2 regions of the Pseudoalteromonas sp. SG45-3 genome follow, and region 2 is predicted to be linked to the other one. Evidence: predicted binding sites of a transcription regulator. Region 2 holds the regulator's gene; the other holds the start of a gene.
The links. Region 2 encodes NrdR, which represses ribonucleotide reductase genes. Its sites were predicted from a motif close to AAACACNANATNTNGTGTTT; they were not measured.

Region 1 (12,185 bases), on a different contig from region 2:
AGCTTTTTTTTATCTTTTTCAGGCGCTAATTGCTTTTTTAAGCGGTAGTTTTGCCACTTTAATTGCGAAAACAATTTAAAGCTAATAAAACAACCAATCAAAACACCTAATAAAAAGCAGATACTTATTATTACAGCTAAAGGTAGTGTATTACTGGCTATAATGTAATTTACTTGTACTAACTGTGGGTTTTGTGACCCTAATACAAATGCACTGATAAGGCATAGTGCAACCAGAATAATTTTTAATACCTTGAACAAGTAACTACTCCACTAAGTTAACTAGGCAATGCTTTCATTCACGCGGTCGCGTAATTCTTTGCCTGGTTTAAAATGAGGTACATGCTTTCCTTCAAGCTCAACTGTATCGCCAGTCTTAGGATTACGACCTGTGCGAGGAGCGCGGAAATGCAAAGAGAAACTACCAAAACCTCTGATCTCAATACGATCTGAAGTAGATAATGAGCCGGCCATTTGTTCAAGAATTTCTTTTACAGCATTCTCAACATCTTTCACTGGAACGTGTGCGTGTTGTTCCGCAAGTATTTCTATCAATTCTGACTTAGTCATAGCGTTTCCTTAAAAAGAGATATAGGAAGGGCAAAAAATGCCCTTCCAACTAAAAACTAATTATATATTAGTCTTTTTGTGCATTTGCGAAAGCAGCTGCCATTGCGTTTTCAAACACTGGCTCTTCTTTCTTAAGCTTCTCTAGTACTTCTTTCTCTTCTGCTTCGAAAAGAGCTTTTACAGATAAGCTTAAAGTGCGGTTCTTACGATCAACACCAACGTATTTAACTTCAATCTCGTCGCCTACAGAAACAACAGTAGTTGCATCTTCAACGCGCTCTTGAGCGATATCAGCTACACGGATGTAACCTTCAACGCCTTCGATAAGTTCAACAGTTGCGCCTTTCGCATCAACTTCAGTCACTTTACCTTTAACAATAGCACCTTTTTTGTTTGCATCAAGGTAGTTATTGAATGGGTCAGCTTCGATTTGCTTAACACCTAGAGAGATACGTTCACGCTCTGGGTCAACTTGCAATACGATAGCAGTGATTTCGTCGCCTTTCTTGAATTCACGTACAGCTTCTTCGCCAGGTGTATTCCAAGAAATGTCTGAAAGGTGTACAAGACCGTCAATACCACCGTCAAGACCGATAAAGATACCGAAGTCAGTGATTGATTTGATCTTACCAGTAACTTGATCGCCTTTGTTTTGTAGACGAGCAAATTCCTGCCAAGGATTAGCAATACATTGCTTAAGACCAAGAGAAATACGACGACGTTCTTCGTCAATTTCTAAAACCATAACTTCAACAGTGTCGCCAAGGCTTACAACTTTTGAAGGATGGATGTTCTTGTTAGTCCAATCCATTTCAGAAACGTGTACTAAACCTTCAACGCCTTCTTCGATTTCCACGAAACAGCCGTAATCTGTAAGGTTAGTAACACGACCAGAAAGTTTAGAACCTTCTGGGTAACGACCAGCGATAGCTGCCCATGGATCTTCACCAAGCTGTTTAAGGCCTAGAGAAACACGAGTTTTATCTTTGTCGAATTTTAGAACTTTAACTGCGATTTCGTCGCCAACATTAACGATTTCTGAAGGGTGCTTAACACGCTTCCAAGCCATATCAGTAATGTGTAGTAGACCATCAACACCACCAAGGTCAACGAATGCACCGTAGTCAGTAAGGTTCTTAACGATACCTTTAACTTCTTGGCCTTCAACAAGGTTAGCAAGAAGCTCTTCACGTTCTTGTGAGTTTTCAGATTCGATAACTGCACGACGTGAAACAACAACGTTGTTACGTTTTTGGTCAAGCTTGATTACTTTAAATTCAAGCTCTTTGCCTTCAAGGTGAGTTGTGTCACGTACTGGACGAACATCAACAAGTGAACCAGGTAGGAAAGCACGGATTGAATCAACTTCAACTGTGAAACCGCCTTTAACTTTACCGTTGATAACACCAGTAACAGTCTCTTGCTCTTCACATGCTTTCTCAAGACGGATCCATGCTTCGTGACGCTTAGCTTTCTCACGAGAAAGGATAGTTTCACCGAAACCGTCTTCAATTGCATCTAGTGCAACATCTACTTCGTCGCCTACAGCAACTTCTAGTTCACCAGCAGCATTTTTGAACTGCTCTGCAGGGATAGCACTTTCTGATTTAAGACCAGCATCTACAAGTACAATGTTATTCTCGATAGAGATTACTGTACCTTTAACGATAGAGCCTTGCTCTGCTTCAAAACCCTTTAAGCTTTCTTCAAATAACTGCGCAAAATTTTCTGACATACGAATATACGTCTCATATATTAATACCAATAAGCAACCATGCTGCATGGGGTTGTTAAAATAGCACTGGCATCCTGCTGGCGCATAAAATGTGTTTAGCTTCGTTTAGGAAGCTTACCTTCAGAGATAGCAATATCCAATAAAGTTATTACCTTATCAAACACTTGCTGTGCATTAAGATCGCTAGTATCGATCTCAATAGCATCCTCTGCAGGTACAAGCGGAGCAACGGTGCGATTCATATCGCGCTCGTCACGAGCTTGAATGTCCTGTAATAGACCACTTAGTGTAACATCAAGGCCGCGCGTATTCAACTCAACAAAGCGTCTACGAGCACGCTCTTCTGCACTGGCTGTTAAATATATTTTTAACGGCGCATCTTGAAAAACCACAGTGCCCATATCACGGCCATCGGCAATTAAGCCATTTTCAGTGCGAAATGCACGCTGGCGACGTAATAACGCTTCACGAACGCGAGGTAATGCTGCAACTTTTGAAGCCGCAGCGCCTACTTCTTCATTACGAATAGTAGTGGTTACATCTTCGCCTTCTAAAATAACTTTTCCTGCATTAGTTTGGCTATCTACCAAAAACTGCACATCTAAATTTGCAGCAAGCGGGACAAGCCCTTCTTCATTGTCTAATGCAATTTGGTGATGAAGTGCAGCTAAAGATAAAACACGATAAATCGCACCGCTATCTAATACATCCCACCCTAACTTGTCGGCTAACAAGCGACAAACAGTTCCTTTACCTGAACCACTTGGGCCATCAACGGTGATCACGGGCATTAATAACGCCTGCATTTAAAACCTCCTGCAATGCACACCTAAATAAACCGCGACATTATACGTCAGTTATTAAAATATATCTGCTATTAGTGTGTAACTTTTGTAATTACTTCTAATTAGCTTATTCACTGACTGACGCTAAAACATTGAAAAATGTAGGAAATGTTTTATAGGTACACTTTGGATCATTAATTGTTATTGGCTTTCCACCAACGGCAACCATTGCAAAACACATGGCTATACGGTGATCGTCGTAAGTATCAACAGCAACATCATTAAATGTTTCAGGTGGGGTGATCTCTATAAAATCTTCACCTTCTACAACCTGTGCGCCTACTTTACGAAGCTCAGTTGCCATTGCATATAAACGGTCTGTCTCTTTTACTCGCCAGTTATAAATGTTACGAATGGCTGTTGGGCCTTTGGCAAAAAGAGCAACAGTTGCAAGAGTCATAGCTGCATCAGGAATTGCATTGGCGTCAATATCCACACCTTTTAGTTCGCCTTTGCGAACAACTAAACGCTCATCATACCAATCAATTTTTGCGCCTACTTGCTCCATTACTTTGGCAAAGCCTATATCACCTTGCACCGACTTGGCACCCACGCCCTTAATTTCAATCTCACCGCCTGCAATTGCAGCCGCAGCAACAAAGTAAGAGGCAGAAGATGCATCGCCTTCAACCATTATGCGATCTAATGATTGATACTGTTGACCACCTTTAACTTTAAAGGTTGCATAATCACTGTGCTCAACATTAACCCCAAAACGTGCCATTACATCAAGTGTAATATCAATATAAGGTTTAGAGACTAAAGTACCTTTAATAGTTATTGTTGTATCACCGTTAAATAATGGCGCTGCCATTAATAGAGCGGTTAAAAATTGACTTGAAATACTGCCGTCAATTTCAACCTCACCGCCTTTTATTTGGCCACCCACAATTTTAAGTGGTGGGTAGTCTTTGTGCTTTGTATAAGTAACATCACCACCCAATGCTTGCAGCGCGTCAACCAAGTGCCCTATCGGGCGCTCTTCCATACGTGGCTCGCCAATTAGCTCGTACTTACCAGCAACGGCAGCAAGTACTGCCGTTAAAGGTCTATAAGCAGTACCCGCATTACCTAAAAACAATGGCTCAGTCGGTGTATTAAACACACCACTAACACCCTCTACGGTGGCTACAGTGCGGTCATCATTTAAAGTTACATTTACACCTAATAACTTTAAGGCGCCCAGCATATGGCGTATATCGTCACTATCAAGTAAGTTTTCTACAACGGTAGTACCGCTTGCAAGTGCTGCTAATAATAAAATTCTGTTCGATAGACTCTTTGAACCTGGTAGGGTTACTGTGCCATTTACTCTAGAAATAGGTTCTAAACGAAGCTGCTCCATTAGCTGTGCTCCTTTGCAAAAGCAGCCATAAAGTCTACAAGTGCTTGAACACCTTCAATAGGCATTGCGTTATAAATACTTGCGCGCATACCGCCCACAATTCTGTGGCCTTCAAGAGCGAGTAACCCTGCATCTTTAGACTGAGCAACAAACTTATCATTTAAGCTTTCATCATTAAGCCAAAACGGAACATTCATACGTGAACGGCAATGTTTAGCTACTTTATTGGTATAAAAGCTCGATTCATCAATAAAGTCATAAAGTAGCTGCGCTTTAGCAATATTTTGAACTTCCATCGCTTTTACGCCACCATTACTTTCAAGCCATTGAAATACTTCAGCAGCTAAATACCAAGCAAATGTGGGAGGCGTGTTAAACATGCTGCCTTGTTTTGCTTCTAATGCGTAATCTAAAATGCCTGGCTTAGGTAAGCCTTCACGCTCAAGTAATGTTTTACGAACAATAACGATTGATATGCCCGACGGGCCGATATTTTTTTGCGCACCAGCGTAAATTAAATCAAATTTATTAACGTCTATTTCGCGTGATAAAATAGTTGACGACATATCAGCAACGATCGGTGCAGTTGGGTGGCTTGGTACATCAAAAATTTCTAAGCCGTCAACCGTTTCGTTAGGGCAATAGTGAATGTAAGATGCATCTTCTGGTAGCACCCAATCAGCAACCTGTTTAATAGAAAACTCGCCATTGGCATCATTACGCACATCAATAGAGGTTGCTTGAGTAAACTTGTTGGCCTCGTCTGTTGCACTTTTTGACCACACGCCGTTTTCGCAATAAACCGCAGCTTTGCCTTCTTGGTGTAAATTTAATGGCACAGCACTAAACTGACCACGACCACCACCATGCATAAACAGCACTTCAAATTCATCACTGATATTCATTAGGCGACGAAGGCTGGCTTCACATTTAGCTGTAAGGGCTAAAAACTCTTTGCTACGATGGCTTATTTCCATCACAGACACACCTAAATCTTGCCAATCTAGAAACTCTTTTTGTGCTTTTTTCATAACCGCTTGCGGAAGCATAGCTGGCCCCGCACAAAAATTATATTTACTCATTACCTTTGCCTCATTCCAGTAATTTAACTACTAAGCATGGATGCTCAATACCCACCCACTAAACCTTTGAGTTTTAGTGAATGAATATAACTTCACACCCTATTAATTTTTTTCAACAACATTAAAAAAAGCGGCCAAGGCCGCTTTTTCAATATCAATTATTCTGAAGGAGGATTATCATCCGCTACTTCATCAATAACCGTATCTACAGTTTCAACGTCTTCAATATCAATCAAGTCACTTTCTGTAACTTCAATCTCTTCTATACGTTGTAAACCAACTACTTGCTCTTCGTCAATAGTTCTGATCAAAATAACACCTTGGGTGTTACGTCCAACCGTAGAAACTTCATTAACGCGAGTACGTACTAAGGTACCACGATTTGAAATAATCATGATTTCGTCGTTATCATCAACTTGTACAGCGCCAACAACAGCACCGTTACGCTCACTCACCTTGATAGATACAACACCCTGTGTTGCACGGCTCTTAGATGGGTAATCTTCTAGTTGTGTACGCTTACCGTAACCATTTTCAGTTACCGTTAAAATAGCACCGTCAGTTTTTGGTACAATTAACGATACTACGCGTTGATCATCGGCCATTTTAATACCACGAACACCTGTAGCGGTACGACCCATTGGGCGAACACCTTTGAAACGAATCTCAGGGTTACCTTCTTCGTCTAATACTGGGTTACCGTTTTCATCAACAACTGTTGTTTCTTCAGCTTCTTTAAAGCGTACAACTTTACCTGCATCAGTGAACAACATAATTTCGTTGCTACCATCGGTAATATCAACACCAATCAGGCTATCGCCATCATTTAAGTTAACAGCAATAATACCGCTTGCACGTTGACGACTGTAAGCCGTTAATGGTGTTTTCTTAACTGTACCAAATGCTGTTGCCATAAAGATGTATTTATCTTCTGCGTACTCGCGTACTGGCAATATAGCAGTAATACGTTCATCAGCTTCAAGTGGTAACAAGTTAACAATTGGCTTACCGCGCGCTGCACGACTCGCTAGTGGTAACTGATATACTTTAAGCCAATATAAACGACCGGCCGTAGAGAAACACAATATAGTATCGTGTGTATTTGCAACTAATAGACGTTCGATGAAATCTTCATCTTTCATCTTCGTTGCTGACTTACCTTTACCACCACGACGCTGTGCTTCGTAATCAGACAATGCTTGATACTTCACATAACCTTCGTGAGAAAGCGTTACTACTACGTTTTCTTCGGTAATTAAGTCTTCAAGGCTGATATCGTGAGCAGCTGCATTAATTTCAGTGCGACGCTCATCACCATATTGCTCTTTAATTTCAACTAGCTCGTCACGTATAACTTCCATTAAACGCTCAGGAGTTGCCAAAATATAAAGTAGTTCAGCAATTAGTTCTAATAACGCTTGGTATTCGGTCAAGATTTTTTCGTGTTCAAGACCTGTTAGCTTATGTAAACGCAAATCAAGAATTGCTTGAGCTTGTTGCTCAGAGATATAATATTGACCATCGCGAATACCAAGTTCGCTTGCTAACCAATCTGGACGAGCAACATTGTCTTCACCTGCTTTTTCAAGCATACCTTTTACATTACCTAATTCCCACGGACGCGCTGTTAAAGCAATTTTAGCTTCAGCAGGTGTAGGGGATTTACGAATAAGTTCGATAATTGGGTCAATGTTCGCAAGCGCAATCGCTAAGCCTTCAAGCGTGTGTGCACGGTCACGGGCTTTACGTAAATCAAATACTGTACGACGAGTTACTACTTCACGACGGTGAATAATAAACTCTTCTAACATTTCTTTTAAATTGAAACATTTAGGTTGGTTATTAATTAGCGCAACCATATTCATACCAAACACAGTTTGTAACTGAGTTTGTGAATACAAGTTGTTTAAAATAACTTCGCCTACGTCACCACGTTTGATTTCAATAACGATACGCATACCGTCTTTATCTGATTCATCACGTAGCGCACTAATACCTTCAATTTTCTTATCTTTAACCAGCTCAGCAATTTTTTCAATTAAACGAGCTTTATTAACTTGATAAGGAATTTCGTGAACGATGATTGTTTCACGGCCTGTTTTTTCATCGGTTTCGATGTCGGCGCGTGCACGCATGTACACTTTACCACGGCCAGTTAAGTAGGCTTGTTCAATACCCTTCTTACCGTTGATAATTGCAGCCGTTGGGAAATCAGGACCAGGAATATAATCCATTAACTCTAAAATAGTTAAATCTGGATTTTGAATAAGTGCCAAACAACCATTTACAACTTCAGTTAAGTTATGTGGTGGTATATTTGTAGCCATACCTACTGCAATACCTGACGAACCATTCACTAATAAATTAGGAACTTTCGTTGGTAAAACATCAGGGATGAACTCAGTGCCATCGTAGTTAGGAACGAAATCAACCGTTTCTTTTTCAAGATCGGCTAATAACTCATGCGACATTTTAGCCATACGTACTTCTGTATAACGCATTGCCGCTGCTGAATCACCATCAACCGAACCGAAGTTACCTTGGCCATCTACTAGCATATAACGCAGTGAGAATGGCTGAGCCATACGAACTATCGTGTCATAAACTGCACTGTCGCCGTGTGGGTGGTATTTACCGATTACGTCACCGACCACACGGGCCGATTTTTTGTAAGGCTTGTTCCAGTCATTACTAAGCTCGTTCATTGCAAACAAAACGCGGCGATGAACAGGTTTTAAGCCGTCACGTACGTCTGGTAATGCACGTCCTACAATTACGCTCATTGCGTAATCTAAGTAGGAGTTTTTTAACTCGTCTTCAATATTGACTGGCAGAATTTCATTGGCGAGATCAGTCATTTGATATCACATTCCTTCAGTATCAGCTCTCAACAACCCGGTATTGGGTATTAAGAGTATTGTTATTATTTCTAACAGCCATGCTATCACAATTAATTTTAATTTACAGGCGCAAAACTTTGCGATTTATCAATTTAGCCCTATATAATGGCCTCAGATTGACGAGGAAGTATTTTATGACCGAACATCAAAATGTAGATCACGCAGAAATAGCAAAATTTGAAGCCATCGCCGAGCGTTGGTGGGACCTAGACGGAGAATTCAAACCTCTTCACGAAATTAACCCGTTACGTTTAGACTTTATAGCAAACAAAACGCAAGGCTTATTCGATAAAGAAACACTCGATGTTGGCTGTGGTGGCGGTATTTTAAGCCAAAGCATGGCGCGCATGGGCGCAAAAGTAACTGGCATCGACATGGGGCAAGAGCCTTTAACTGTTGCTAAGTTGCACAGTTTAGAAACTGGCATAAATGTAGATTACATAAAAGTGCCAGCAGAAGAGTTTGCTTCGCAAAACCCAGAGCGCTTTGATGTAATAACCTGTATGGAAATGCTTGAGCACGTTCCCGACCCAGCATCTATCATTCATGCCGTAGCTGCACTTGCCAAACCAGGCGCAGACGTGTTTTTTTCAACCCTAAACAAAACACCTAAAGCATATTTATACGCTATTGTTGGTGCTGAAAAGCTTTTAAAAATGGTGCCTGAAGGTACACACGACCATAAAAAGTTTATAAAACCTGCACAGCTTATTACATGGGCAGAGCAAGCGGGTTTAAAAGTTCGTGCAAGTACAGGCCTTTCTTATAACCCACTATCAAAGCAATATACGCTCAATAGTGACGTTAGCGTAAATTACATACTGTACTTTGAGAAGTTAGCTTAATGGCTAACTCTCAAGCCCCCCTCCCCCTTATTGAGTACGATGCATTTTTATTTGATTTAGACGGCACTCTACTCGACACCGCTGATGATTTAGGTGCGGCTTTAAATGCAGTTCTCATTAATAATAAAATAGAGCCTGTTAGTAGTGATGTATACCGTCCTGCGGCATCTAACGGCGCAGGCGCATTATTAGAGGCTGGTTTTAAAGAGTTATGGGACACACAACCTCAAAGCGAGCTTATTAAGCAATTAGTTGACGAATACGCTGCAAACATAGCAAATCACACACATTGCTTCAGCGGTGTTGAATCGTTGCTTATTGCCCTTGATCAGAAAAAGATCAAATGGGGGATCATGACTAACAAACCAGGGTTTTTAACTGATCCTTTAGTGGCAGCAATTCCCGCATTGAAAAATGCTAGTGTAGTAATAAGTGGCGACACCTTAGCTGAAGCTAAGCCATCCCCTTTACCGCTGCTACACTGTGCAAAGCTTATGGGAGTGCAACCAAAACGCTGTTTGTACATTGGTGATGCACAGCGAGACATACAAGCAGGCAAAGCCGCAGGTATGCGCACAGCAACGGCACTTTGGGGTTACATACCAAGTATTGATGAAGCCAACAGCTGGAATGCTGATTTTAACTGGCAAAGCCCAATTGATGGTTTTAACCATATATAGTGCCATGTTAATTAATAAACACTATATATTGTGATTGTGTTAGTTTTTACGCAAAGCTTGCTGATAAAAAAAGCAGTCAAAATTTATTTTTAAAATGCGTAAATTTAGCAGATCATTAGTTGATTTTTGCATATTTCAACTTAAATGATTGTTCGAAGGTGAGTATCTACTAACACAAATACGTTATCCCGAAGTTATCCACAAATAGGGGCAATTATGTCCCTTGCAAAACAACTCAGACCACACTATCTTGTGATCTCTAAATTGAACAACACCAGATATTGTGGCCAAATGTTATTCAATTAAATTCGCAAATATGGCGAAACTTATAATAAATGAGTATATACCTTGCCCCGGCGAGGTATAAAGCATTGGTCAAAATACATAATTCCCAAGGAATACAGGCAAATGAACCAACAGTTATCTGTAAGCAAACGTGACGGGCGTAAAGAGCCTCTTGATCTGGATAAGATCCATCGCGTTATTGAGTGGGCCGCCGAAGGTTTAAACAACGTTTCGGTTTCGCAAGTTGAATTAAAGTCGCACATTCAGTTTTACGACGGTATTCGTACTAAAGACATTCACGAAACCATCATTAAAGCAGCAGCGGATCAGATTTCAAAAGAATCGCCTGATTACCAATACTTAGCTGCACGTTTAGCTGTATTCCATTTACGTAAAAAAGCGTACGGTCAATTTGAGCCACCACGTTTATTTGACCACGTAACAAAAATGGTTGGCGATAAACGCTACGATGCTCATTTACTAGTAGATTACACAGAGCAAGAGTTAGATGAGCTTGATGCATACCTTGATCATTCTCGCGATCTTAACTTTAGCTACGCTGCTGTAAAGCAACTTGAAGGTAAGTACCTCGTTCAAAACCGTGTATCGGGTGAAATATACGAAAGTGCACAGTTTTTATATATTTTAGTTGCGGCAAGCTTATTTTCAGATTACCCACGTGAAACACGTACTGATTACATTAAACGTTTTTACGATGCAGTATCTTTATTTAAAATATCTCTACCAACGCCAATTATGTCGGGTGTACGTACGCCTACTCGCCAGTTTAGCTCGTGTGTATTGATTGAATGTGGCGACAGCCTTGATTCAATCAATGCAACGTCGTCAGCTATTGTTAAATACGTTTCACAACGTGCGGGAATTGGTATTAACGCAGGTAGAATACGTGCGCTAGGTAGCCATATTCGTAACGGCGAAGCGTATCACACAGGTTGTATCCCTTTTTATAAGCACTTTCAAACAGCGGTTAAAAGTTGTTCACAAGGTGGTGTACGTGGCGGCGCAGCAACATTATTCTACCCGCTTTGGCATTTAGAAGTAGAGAACCTACTTGTACTTAAAAATAACCGTGGTGTAGACGACAATCGCGTTCGCCACCTAGATTACGGCGTACAGTTTAATAAATTAATGTACTCTCGTTTAATTAAAGACGACTACATTACGTTATTTAGCCCATCAGATGTGCCTGGCCTTTATGATGCATTTTTTGAAGACCAAGCTGAGTTTGACGCACTTTACGTTAAATACGAACAAGACGAGTCTATTCGTAAAAAACGCATTAAAGCCATTGAGCTTTTCTCAATGTTTGCGCAAGAGCGTGCAAGTACTGGTCGTATTTATTTACAAAATGTGGATCACTGTAATACACACAGCCCATTTATTTCTAAAGTTGCGCCAATTCGCCAATCTAACTTATGTTTAGAAATTGCATTGCCAACTAAGCCACTTAATAACGTAAATGACGAAGAAGGCGAAATCGCCCTTTGTACACTTTCTGCGTTTAACCTAGGTGCAATAGAGTCACTTGATGAGCTTGAAGAGCTAGCTGAACTTGCAGTACGCGCACTTGATAACTTACTTGATTTCCAAGACTACCCTGTACCGGCTGCTAAAAATGCAACTATGGGTCGTCGTACACTAGGAATAGGCGTAATTAACTACGCATACTACCTAGCTAAAAACGGTAAGCGTTATTCTGATGGCAGCGCTAATGCATTAACGCATAAAACCTTTGAAGCCATTCAATATTACTTGATGAAAGCATCAAACGAGCTTGCTAAAGAACGTGGCGCATGTCCTAAGTTTAACGAGACAACGTATTCACAAGGTATTATGCCAACAGATACGTACAAACGTGATTTAGATAAAATTTGTGAT
Region 2 (12,185 bases):
ACAACTGGGCAAATTAGTCGATTAAGTTCACAACTTAACACAGAAATTGGCAACTATAATGCAAGTCAAACTATCGAAAGTGTAACTTTTGATAAAGCGGGTAATAGTTATACAACGTTCGATAACAGTACAACCTCAATTGGCGGTATTGTTATTTCAAATAAAGTGGCAATAAACAGAGATGGGCAAACTTATAATACGAACCAAGACAGCATTATTACTGGTTCGAATACAGGCCTTATATCTCCTAAAGGTCTTGATGTGGCTTCTGATAGCGGTATGATTTTAGTTGCAGAAAATAATGCAGATACTCCAAGCATTTCAATATTTTCAACTTGCACCACAGGGGATGCAAGCCCATTAATGACGCTTACGTTTGCAAACGATGCTCGCCCTTGGGATGTTGATTACGATGCAAACACTGATCGAGCTTTTGTAGCACTAACAAATGGAACCGTTGCTGTATTTGACGAAGTTAAAAGCAAACTAATGGCTGGTAGTACTAATATTGCAGTTGAGGATAGGCTTATAACGCCAGCAAATGCAGGTACAGCAGTAGCAGCACCAAGCAACATGCACGGCATCGACTACGACTCGCTAAGTGGCTCGCTAATACTCTCTGATGTTGGTAGCGCAGCAGTTGCTGACGATGGCAAAATATACGTCTTGAATAACGTAGCAACTGCATCGGGCTTGGTAAACATAAGTACCACTATTAGCGGTCCAAATACCCTACTGGGTAACCCTGTTGATATTATGTATACCGGAACAGATTTATACGTAGCTGAGAAGTCAAATAATGTGGTTATGCGATTTAATAATATTTTAAGCAGTGCAGGCGGTGATATAAGCGCCGATACCAGTACGGCATTTACAGCCCCTGAGTCGATTGCAATATTACCAGCTTGGCTTAACAAATAGAGTTAACCTCACCATGCCTGACCAATAACCTTGGTCGGGCATTATCGCATCCACACTTTTATATCTGCCAAGCCATTACTTTGTAAAATACCTAATTGCTGATCAACATTAGAGTTTTGTTCAAACTCAAATGCATCGAGCTGATCATCAAACGTAATATTAGCCACACCATCACCACCGCGCTTTTTAACTTGATGCAGTGCTATATCTGCTAAGTTAATAGAGGTTTCCCAGCTAATTACCTGTCCGCCTAGTAAAGGTAATGGATAAAATGACCAACCAATTGATGCCGTGATATTAGTTGTTTTTCCATTTGGTAATTGGAACGAATTAGCCGCTATTACTTTACAAAGTTCTGAGGCATAGCTATCTATTTTATTGCATTTAAAGTCACGTAATAATAATAAAAACTCATCACCACTCCAACGTGCCACATAGTCAGAGCCCTGCGTACGCGAATTTAACAATGCAGCCATTTGCTGTAAGCAGCTATCACCTGCAATTGGGCCATACGCATCGTTAATACGGCTGAAGTTATCAAAGTTAATAATTACCAGCACCAGTGACTTACCTTGTGCCTGCAGCGACTGTGAATTACGTTGAAAGTGCTCAATATCTTTAGGGAGTTGATCAAACAAAAAGCGGCGGCTACGTAGCCCTGTTAGCTCATCTGAGTGACTCACTAATTTAAGCTGTGAATTCACTTGGCCTAATTTATCATTAGCTTGGCGAAGCTCTAAGGTACGCTCAGTGATTAAGCCCTCTAATGCTTCTTGTTTTCTGCGTTCTTGTGCTCTAAACACCCAAAAAATGAGATAAAAAAGCAAAATAAAACCACTGGTAATTAAAAGCCTAAAGTAAATTGTTTCGTCAAAGCGCTCAGGCACTACAAAACCGTATTCTACATCTTGCGCTTTAGCCCAGTCTTCACCTTGGCGCTTAGCTTCTAATTGAAACAAAAACGAGCCAGGAGGCAAGTTAGTATAAATAGCTTCACGTCGCGTATTTGCATAGCGCCAGTCACTATCTAAGCCACTTAGTTTATATCTAAATTCAATGCTGTTTGGTGCATAGTAATCAATAGCTGTGTAAGTTAGCGTTATATCACGCTCGTCTGTTTCTAATGATGGTTTTTTACCAAGCGCAGCGGTAGTTAAATGACGAAGTGGCGTTGTTATTGTCTCTATTGTTGGCTTTAATGCAAGCACACCAAATAGCTCTACATTTTTAGGTATTTCAACAACACCTTGTAAGCTTGGGTACCAAATAGAATTTCCGGTGTCTGCTACCGCATCATGCCCAAGTCCACTACAACATTGATTCGCTTTACCATCAAGTTGACGGTCAAAAGATGAAATTACTTCTTCAACTTTTAAGCTTTTTATTTCTGTTTTAAATTGCTCTACAGGCATTCTGTAAACACCTTTCATGGTGCTTACCCAAACATGCTTTAACTTTTCATCATATTCTAGGCTAAATATAGAACCATACGGTAAACCATTAGCTGCATCGAGCTGACGCCATTGCCCTTGCGTACTTCTGTAAAAAAGCCCGTCGTTAAGAGAGCCGATTAAAATACCCACGCCATCTATATGTAGCACGCTAGTTACGTATGCGCTTTCAAGTGTTGTTTGGTCGCCAATTTTTTCAATGCCACGGTCTGTAAAGTAATATGCGCCCTTACTAGTACCAATCACACCAAAGTTTGTTTTATCTAATACGTAGGTAATAAACTTACTACCTAAAAAAGCGTTATAGGCAAAAGGCGTTAAACCAGCATAATTTAATCGATATAAACCGCGTCCGGTACCAATCCAAAAGCCGCCTTTACTAGAGCGACTTATTGCAAATACCGGATTATCGCGAAGTGCTCGACCTGGGACGGTGTAAAGTGTCTTGTTTTCAAAAACAAATAAGCCGCGCCCTGTGGCTATATATAATCGCTCACCATCAAATTGTAGATCGTGTACTGATGCGTATCCATATTTACTACTTGGGACTAAATTAATAAAACTTTTATCTAAATCGAAATAACCAATGCCGCTTTTATTCGCAACCCACAGTTTACCATCGGGTGCTTGGCTAATAGCCATAACAGATTCGGTCATGTTTGAAACTGCTGAATGCCTTTCGACTCGTCCTTCATGAGCAAGCCACAAGCCTTCACTAAAGCTTGCTAACCAAACGTTATTTTTATCATCTCTAAAAATATCAGCAAACCATATACTTTGATCGAGTTGGCTAGGCTCTACCCATTGCCACTCACCGGTTTTATCTCTGAATAATAAGCGTCCATAGGTCGAAACCCACAAGCCACCATCGGTATCACTCATAAACTTATAAACGGCTGAGTTATTTGCATTAGGTAGAGGAAAAGGTCTTAGCTCGTCATCTAAATCTAAAAAGTATGCACCTAGCTCAGAAGCTATATACAAATTACCATTTAAAAATGATAAATCGTGCACTATGGTTTGCGCTAAGCGCTCTGGTAAAGATATTTTTGCGGTAAGCTCTAAACGTAGTTTAGAAAAATCTGATGAGTTTTTTGTAAGGCGTAATAAATGACGATCGTTAACCAGCCAAATGCCTTCAGGAGAGAGTGCCATTTGGCTAACAGAGCCAACTATTTGTGTGATCACAGTAGCATTAACAATAGGTAGAGGACCATTTACTTCAGTGCGTAAATCAACTTGCCCTCTATCTACATAGTATAAGCCGTTGGCCGCAATCCATATGCTACCTTTAGAGTCCTCAAGAATATCCCTTACTGGACCTTTAATATTAAATTCTTGTGCTGCAAATGTGGCTGGGTTAATAACTACCAAGCCACTTTTAGTGCCTACCCATAGCAAACCACTAGAATCGACTAAAAGCTTATTAACACCATTACTAGGCAAGAATGGACTATTTTGCGTGTTATAATTTGTAAATGTTGTACCATCAAAACGGCTTAAACCAAATTGCGTACCAAGCCACATATAGCCTTGCTGATCTTGCACAACACTTTTAAGTGATTGCGACGGTAGGCCATCTTTTATATTCCATTGCTTAACTACGTAATCAGTAATTGAAGCCCAACTTGGCGTCGCGCACAACATAAGTACACAAACCAGTAAAAATCGCATCATATTGCTGCCACCTAGTTAAACAAATCAAATATAAAAATTAAAAGGGCAGTAAACCCACTTTTATTAACGCTTGTAAACATATAAGCGAAAAAATACCCGCAAGTATATCGTCGGCCATTATACCTAAACCGCCATGTACTCGTTTGTCTAGCATACGGATTGGGCCGGGTTTTGCTATATCAAAAAAGCGAAATAACAAAAAACCTACGAGTAATGTTTGCCAGCTAAGTGCTGCGCCAATCATAGTGATGTAATAACCCGCCACTTCATCCCATACAATAGCAGGATGATCGTGCACGCCTAAATCATCAGCCGTTTTACCGCACGCCCATATACCAAATATACTGATCACAACGGCAAATACAATTTGCAGCCATAACGGATAATACATGGTCATAAAAATGAATGGCAAGGCAGCAAACGTACCAAATGTACCGGGCGCTTTAGGGGCAAGCCCAGTCCCAAAGCCCAGACCAAAAAACTGATGTGGACGCTTTAAATTAAACTTGCGGTTATTGTTCAAACCAGCTCCTTTGCAAAGTGCTCAAAACCCTGCGGTTCAAAATCAAACTTTTCACCGTTGTGTAAAAGCTCAATTTGGCCATCGCCACTTTTAACTTGGCCAATGCATGTTGCATCTACACCATACTGGCGTAGCTTTATTTCTAACATACTTTTATTGCTATCAGGGACCGTAAAAATTAATTCGTAATCATCACCGTAACTGAGAATAAATGGCAGCTGCTGATTAAAATCAAGGCTTGCTTGCATCGCATCTGAAGTTGGAATACTTTCAATATTCACCACTGCACTTACTTGTGACATATCGAGTATATGACTTAAATCAGCGATTAAGCCGTCCGACACATCGATAGCCGATGATGCAAGGCCTCGTAATACCTGCCCTGCAGCAACACGTGGGGTTGGAAAGTCAAAGCGTTTATTTACGTACTTTAAATGCTCTGGCTCAATACTTATACCTTGTTTGCGAGACTCAATTGCAAGTCCAGCGTCACCTAGCGGACCCGTAACATAAATCCAATCACCCACTTTTGCGCCACTACGACGAAGTGCAGTACCTTCGGGTACAGTCCCTTTCGCACAAATAGTGATGGTTAGTGGGCCCTGAGTTGTATCGCCTCCTATAATCTGCACATTAAAATATTCAGCAATTTCATGCATGCCATCAGTAAACTCTTCAATCCACTGTGGGTCAATACTTGGCAAAGTTAACGCAACTGAAACCCAAGTCGGCTCAGCGCCCATGGCCGCTAAATCACTTAAATTAACAGCAAGCGCTCTGTGACCTAATGCACGAGGGGAAATATCATCAAAAAAGTGTACGCCAGCAACAAGAGTGTCTGTTGTAACGGCAAGTTGGCAGTTTTGTGGAACGGTTACTAAAGCGCAATCATCCCCTATACCTAGGTTTACATCACGACGGGTGATACCGCGACCTTTAAAGTAGCGGTTAATTAATTCAAATTCCTTCATACACAAAAAAGCCGGCCTATGCCGGCTCCCCTCTTTGACGGTTTACTTACTTGCGTAAATGCTTAACAGCTTTATCAAGTACACCGTTTACAAATTTATGGCTGTCTTCAGCGCCAAAAATTTTGGCCAGCTCAATACCTTCGTTAATAGCAACTTTATAAGGTACGTCTTCACGGAACTTAAGCTCATAGCTGCTTAAACGTAAAATTGCACGCTCAACCATATCTAAGTCATCAAACGGACGTGTTAAATGTGGTGATACAGCTTCGTCTAGTTGCTTGTAATTTACAGCAACACCCGTCGCTAGATCTTTAAAGTATTCAACATCAATTTTAGTAACGTCTGTTTCGATCAACATTTGTTGTTCGATATCGGCAATTAAATTGCCACTTATTTGCCAAGAATAAACGGCTTGGAGTGCTAAGATACGTGCTTTACGTCTTGCTGCTGGTTTCACAAAAATTCCTTAAACTTAAATTTTATCTAACACATTAACCATTTCAAGCGCGCCTAAAGCAGCTTCGCCGCCTTTATTGCCCATTTTGGTGCCAGCACGCTCAATTGCTTGTTCAATGCTTTCTGTGGTTAATACGCCAAATGCAACCGGGATATCATACTCAAGTGATACTTGCGCAAGACCTTTGTTTGATTCGCCAGCAACTAGGTCAAAGTGTGGTGTACCACCTCTGATCACTACGCCTAATGCGATGATTGCATCATACTCTTTTTTTGCCGCAACGCGTTTAGCCGCTAAAGGTAATTCTACCGCGCCTGGCACATAAATAACGGTAATGTCGTCATCTGATACGCCACCTGTGCGTTTTAGCTCATCAACAGCACCTGCAAGGAGGCTGCTACCAATAAAGTCATTAAAACGAGAAATGACAATGGCAAATTTTTTGCCTGGAGCGTACTTATTACCTTCAATAATTTTCATTTGATAACCCTAAAAATAAGTTCAAGCGGTTGCGATTGCGCAAAAATTGCTGCGCATCATACCATAAAAATAAAATAATAGCCTAGTTTAAGCGTGATGCTTATTGTGGCTCAACGTAATCAACAACTTCTAAATGAAAGCCCGAAAGTGCATGGTACTTTTTAGGGCGACTCATTAATCGCATTTGTTTAATTCCAAGATCGGCAAGTATTTGCGAACCTACGCCAACAGTACGAGATGTACCTTTGAATTTACGTGGCGTAACGCTTTCGCCAGCATCAGCTGCTGCAAATGCTTTCACAGTTGCCTCTAACTCTTCAGTGCTTTCTTGCTTACCTAAAATAACTAAAGCACCTTCATTTTTAGCGATATAAGCCATTGCTTCTGAAAGGCCCCAGCTACGGTCAGCACTTCTGTCTGAAAGTAGAATATCATTAAAGGTACTTTGCAAATGTACACGCACATTTGTCGGCTCTTGATCTTTTATATCGCCTTTGAGTAATACGTAATGTAATTGGCCGTCAATTGTGTCTTTGTAAGTAACTAAATCAAATTCACCATGAACAGTTGGTAACTTACATTTTGCTACTTGCTCAATTGTTGTTTCGTTTAAGTTGCGGTATTCGATTAAATCAGCAATGGTGCCAATTTTAATATCGTGCTCTTTCGCAAAAACTTCTAAATCAGGGCGACGTGCCATAGTGCCGTCAGCATTAAGTATTTCAACAATAACAGATGATGCTTCAAGCCCAGCTAAACGCGCTAAATCACAGCCCGCTTCAGTGTGTCCTGCGCGAGTTAATACGCCACCAGGTTGCGCCATAATAGGAAAAATATGTCCAGGCTGAACAATATCACTTGGGACTGCGCCTTTAGCTATAGCCGCTTGCACTGTACGTGCTCTGTCTGCTGCTGAAATACCGGTTGTAACACCTTTTGATGCTTCTATCGACATTGTAAAGTTAGTAGAAAATGCTGCACCATTGTTTTTAACCATTAACGGTAAATCAAGTTGCTCGCAACGCTCTTGCGTCATGGTTAAACAAATTAAACCACGGCCATGGGTAGCCATGAAATTAATCGCTTCTGCGCTAATATGCTCAGCTGCTATTATTAAATCGCCTTCATTTTCTCTATCTTCATCATCCATTAAAATAACCATTTTACCGGCTTTAATATTGTCGATGATTTCTTGCGCGCTGTGTAAATTCATAAATTTGCTCGTGTAAGTTGTCAGTTTCGTTATTTAATAAAACCCGCTTTAGCGAGTAAGCTCATCGAAATATCAGAGCCCGTTGGTTGCTCTGCACCCTTTATAAGGCGCTCTAAATAACGTGCAATTTGATCGACTTCTAAATTAACTTGGGTACCTACTTTAAAATGAGCAATTGTGGTTTGCTCACTCGTGTGTGGGACAATTGTTAATTTGAATTTATTACCCTCTACAGCGTTTACTGTCAGGCTTATACCATCAATACATACCGAACCTTTGTAAGGAATGTATTTCATTAAATTTTCGTCAGTTGTAAGCCAATATTCTGTTGCTCTGGCGTTTGCTGTAATACTTGTAATTGTTGCGATACCATCAACATGGCCAGACACTAAATGACCGCCTAAACGAGAAACAGGTTGCATGGCTTTTTCAAGATTCACCGTTTGTCCTAAAGCATAGTGAGCAAAACCGGTCAAACTAATCGTCTCATTAGATAAATCCGCACTAAAACCATCAATATGTTTATCAACTACAGTTAAGCAAACACCATTAGTTGCAATGCTGTCACCTAACTTTACGTCTGTCATATCAAGATCAGTACTTTGGATACGAATGGCTAAGTCGCCTTGTTTTTTTTGTAATAAAGCAATTTTGCCTGTGGCTTCTATTATCCCAGTAAACATAGCACTACTCTTTTTATTAAGTGATTTTAATGAGTTTTGACGCGGTGATACGTAAATCGTCACCAATGCGCGCACATTCATTAAATGTTAAATCAACGGTGTTCTGCATACTCGTCAATTCAGGAAAATTAACTAAACTTTTTGCATCATGGCCCATTAGTTTAGGCGCTAAATAAAAAACAAACTCGTCAACTAAATTAAGCTCTGTCATTTTACCAGCAAGTGTTGCGCCAGCTTCAAGCCAAACATTATTAAACTGCAGTTGCCCAAGTTTTTCTAAAACGGCTTGTAAATCAACTTTACCGTTACTTTCACTAACTTCAATATGCTTTACAAAATGCGGCCATTGCAATGATTTATCAACCTTAGTCGTAAATATTATTACATCACTTTGGATTTCAAATAAAGCAAGGTCAGGTGTTAAACGGTTTTGAGAGTCAATTATAACACGCACGGGCTGGCGAAGCGGCAAATCAGTAGGCAGTGTGCAAGGCAGCTCACTTAGTCGCACATTAAGTTTAGCATCGTCTACTAGCACTGTATCGGCACCGGTTAAAATAGCGCAGCTTTTCGCTCGGTATAATTGTACGTCTTGTCGAGCAGCAGGACTTGTGATCCACTTACTTTGCCCATTTTTAAGCGCCGTTTTACCATCAATACTCGCTGCCATTTTGCAAATCACATAAGGTAAGCCTTGTTCCATACGCTTAAAAAAGCCAACGTTAAGTGCGCGAGCTTGTGATTCGAGTAACCCGTAAGCAACGTCAATACCCGCGTCGCTCAGTATTTTAAGGCCTTTGCCAGCAACTTGTGGATTTGTATCAACCATAGCAGCAATTACTTTTACCACACCGGCAGCTTTTAAGCCTTCGGCGCACGGTGGCGTACGGCCATAATGACTACACGGTTCAAGCGTTACATAAGCCGTTGCACCTTGTGCATTTTTTCCAGCGACAGCCAGTGCATTTACTTCTGCATGGCCTTGACCTGCTAATTGATGAAAACCCTCACCAATTATTTGATTATTTTTAACTAAAACACAGCCAACATTAGGGTTAGGTGTGGTAGTAAACCGGCCTTTTTTGGCAAGTTCTATGGCGCGTGCCATATACATTTCATCATGTTCAGTAAAAGGAACTTGGCTTTGCATTGTTACTCCCCTAAGCGGGCAATTTCTTCGCCAAATTCGCGTATATCTTCAAACGAGCGATAAACAGAGGCAAATCTTACATACGCTACTTTATCGAGCTTTTTGAGGGCTTCCATAATGCATTCACCAACCAAATGGCTTGAAATTTCTCGCTCGCCTGTAGCACGCAACTGCGATTTTATTATATTCACTACTTCGTCTACTTGCTCTGTGCTCACTGGGCGTTTTTCGAGTGCGCGATTTAAGCCATTTAATAATTTATCTTCGTTAAATGGTTCGCGGCTGCCGTCTTGTTTAATAACACGAGGCATAACCAGTTCAGCGCCTTCAAATGTAGTAAAGCGCTCATGGCAGTCGTTGCACTCACGGCGCCTGCGAACTTGATGGCCTCCACCAACAAGGCGTGAGTCAATAACTTTAGTATCTTTTGCGGTACAAAATGGACAATGCATAGCTCGGTACTTCCGTTTTAAAACAAAAAAGACCGCTAAATAGCGGTCTTTTATCTTAGCAAAAAAATAGGGCCTGTTGACCTTTCAGGATTAAATTTGTTCTATCTATGGGTGATTTAATCGCGGCGCGAGGTTTGTAACCTAGTGGGCTAAGTAAAAACCGAGCAACAAAGAGTAAATCGCCCCTAGGACGAACCCGAGGGCAGTGCATGTTTGGCATTTATGCTGCGTTATCGCCTATTTGTGTGGAGTAACCACACTACATAGACTCTGCCTTGCCTAAAAACCAAACATACTACTGCAAATTAAACCTCGAAAGATAAACAGGCCCCTAGCCTATGTGATCTAAATTACTGCTGCTTATGCAATTAAGCGTAAACAGGTAATTTTGCACAAATTGCTTTTACTTTTTCTTTAACTTGCGCCTGTACAGATTCATCAGTGATGTTATCTAGTACGTCACAAATCCAGCCAGCAAGCTCTTTTGATTCTTCTTCTTTGAAACCACGACGAGTGATTGCAGGAGAACCAATACGCAAACCAGATGTTACAAACGGAGAACGTGGATCGTTTGGCACTGAGTTTTTGTTAACTGTGATGTTAGCGTTACCAAGGGCTGCATCTGCATCTTTACCAGTAATATCTTTATCGATTAAATCGAGTAGGAATAAGTGGTTTTCAGTTTTGTCAGATACGATTTTGTAGCCGCGCTCTTGCATTACAGCAACCATTGCTTTTGCGTTTTTAACAACTTGTGTTTGGTATACTTTAAATTCTGGTTGAAGCGCTTCTTTAAATGCCACTGCTTTTGCTGCAATAACATGACATAAAGGACCACCTTGGCCACCAGGGAAAACTGCGCTGTTAAGCTTTTTATAGATTGCTTCATCGCCACATGCAGAGATAATTAAACCACCACGAGGACCAGCAAGTGTTTTATGCGTAGTTGTAGTTACAACATGTGCATGAGGAACTGGGCTTGGGTAAACGCCTGCCGCAATTAAACCTGCAACGTGAGCCATATCAACAAACAGGTAAGCACCTACTTTGTCAGCAATTTCACGGAATTTAGCCCAATCAACAATACCTGAGTACGCTGAGAAACCACCAATAATCATTTTTGGTTTATGCTCAAGTGCTAGTGCTTCAACCTGTGCGTAATCAATTTCGCCCGTTGTTTCATCTAGTCCGTATTGAATTGCATTGTAAAGCTTACCAGAGAAGCTTACGTGTGATCCGTGAGTTAAGTGACCACCATGAGCTAAGCTCATACCAAGTACAGTGTCGCCTGCTTCTAATAGCGCTAGAAAAACAGCAGCATTAGCTTGCGAACCAGCATGTGGTTGTACGTTTGCGTAGTCAGAACCAAATAACTCGTTAGCACGGTCAATTGCTAATTGCTCAACAACATCAACGTGCTCACAACCGCCATAATAACGTTTGCCAGGGTAACCTTCTGCGTATTTATTTGTAAGCTGTGAACCCTGCGCTTCTAGTACGCGTGGGCTACAGTAGTTTTCTGAAGCGATTAGTTCAATGTGCTCTTCTTGGCGAGCAGTTTCTTTGTTTATCGCGTCAAATAACTCTGGATCAAAATCCGAAATATTCATGCTACGTTCTAACATTGGGGTCTCCTAGGGCAACGTGTATGGTGTTTTTTAGAGGCTTTATTGTACGCTTTAAACGACTCTTTGCCTACGCTCTTAAGTTGAGGATATTTAAACAGGGATTGAAACTATTTCACAGACTTTTTAAGATGATATTTTCTTATAAAACCATAACGATTTTAAATGAATGCTATTTCCTACATTTAATTAGTAAATGCAACTCACTAGATTTAAAAGCCTATAGTTATAAAAAAAGGCGGCTTAACCGCCTTTTTGAATTAATTAACTTAGCCAAGTTTAGCAAGTATTTCTGTACGTAATGCGTCGTAATCGGCCTTTATATCGCTTGCTAGACATGGTTTTGCTAGTGCGTCGCTAAGTGGTTTTGGCATACCTAATTCAATATTTAAAATACCCTCTACGCTTTCTTTAAACTTAGCAGGGTGAGCTGTGGCTAAAAAGATGCCCGCTGCACCAGGCGCTCGATTTTCAACAAGACCTTGGTACGCAATAGCAGTGTGAGGCTCTGCAACATAACCCGTTTGTTGAATTTTTTTCATCACCGATTGCGTGTCTTCCTCGTTTACGCTAGTTGAATAA

Region 1: a site for NrdR is predicted at 10,271-10,290, ahead of nrdA (class 1a ribonucleoside-diphosphate reductase subunit alpha). Genes of this name have one in related genera too.

What each region holds. Positions count from the first base shown of each region.
Region 1 covers NZ_JACJEN010000023.1:43,739-55,923, forward strand. The annotation lists gene H5126_RS18780 (lipopolysaccharide assembly protein LapA domain-containing protein) at 1-260, opposite strand, end outside; gene ihfB (integration host factor subunit beta) at 282-569, opposite strand; gene rpsA (30S ribosomal protein S1) at 637-2,304, opposite strand; gene cmk ((d)CMP kinase) at 2,400-3,110, opposite strand; gene aroA (3-phosphoshikimate 1-carboxyvinyltransferase) at 3,217-4,494, opposite strand; gene serC (3-phosphoserine/phosphohydroxythreonine transaminase) at 4,494-5,576, opposite strand; gene gyrA (DNA topoisomerase (ATP-hydrolyzing) subunit A) at 5,735-8,434, opposite strand; gene ubiG (bifunctional 2-polyprenyl-6-hydroxyphenol methylase/3-demethylubiquinol 3-O-methyltransferase UbiG) at 8,611-9,321, shown strand; gene H5126_RS18820 (HAD family hydrolase) at 9,321-10,001, shown strand; gene nrdA (class 1a ribonucleoside-diphosphate reductase subunit alpha) at 10,410-12,185, shown strand, end outside.
Region 2 covers NZ_JACJEN010000020.1:57,245-69,429, reverse strand. The annotation lists gene H5126_RS17880 (hypothetical protein) at 1-921, shown strand, start outside; gene H5126_RS17875 (ligand-binding sensor domain-containing diguanylate cyclase) at 963-4,049, opposite strand; gene H5126_RS17870 (phosphatidylglycerophosphatase A) at 4,087-4,572, opposite strand; gene thiL (thiamine-phosphate kinase) at 4,569-5,543, opposite strand; gene nusB (transcription antitermination factor NusB) at 5,590-6,000, opposite strand; gene ribE (6,7-dimethyl-8-ribityllumazine synthase) at 6,016-6,480, opposite strand; gene ribBA (bifunctional 3,4-dihydroxy-2-butanone-4-phosphate synthase/GTP cyclohydrolase II) at 6,581-7,693, opposite strand; gene H5126_RS17845 (riboflavin synthase) at 7,723-8,376, opposite strand; gene ribD (bifunctional diaminohydroxyphosphoribosylaminopyrimidine deaminase/5-amino-6-(5-phosphoribosylamino)uracil reductase RibD) at 8,393-9,526, opposite strand; gene nrdR (transcriptional regulator NrdR) at 9,529-9,978, opposite strand; gene glyA (serine hydroxymethyltransferase) at 10,347-11,603, opposite strand; gene thrC (threonine synthase) at 11,873-12,185, opposite strand, start outside.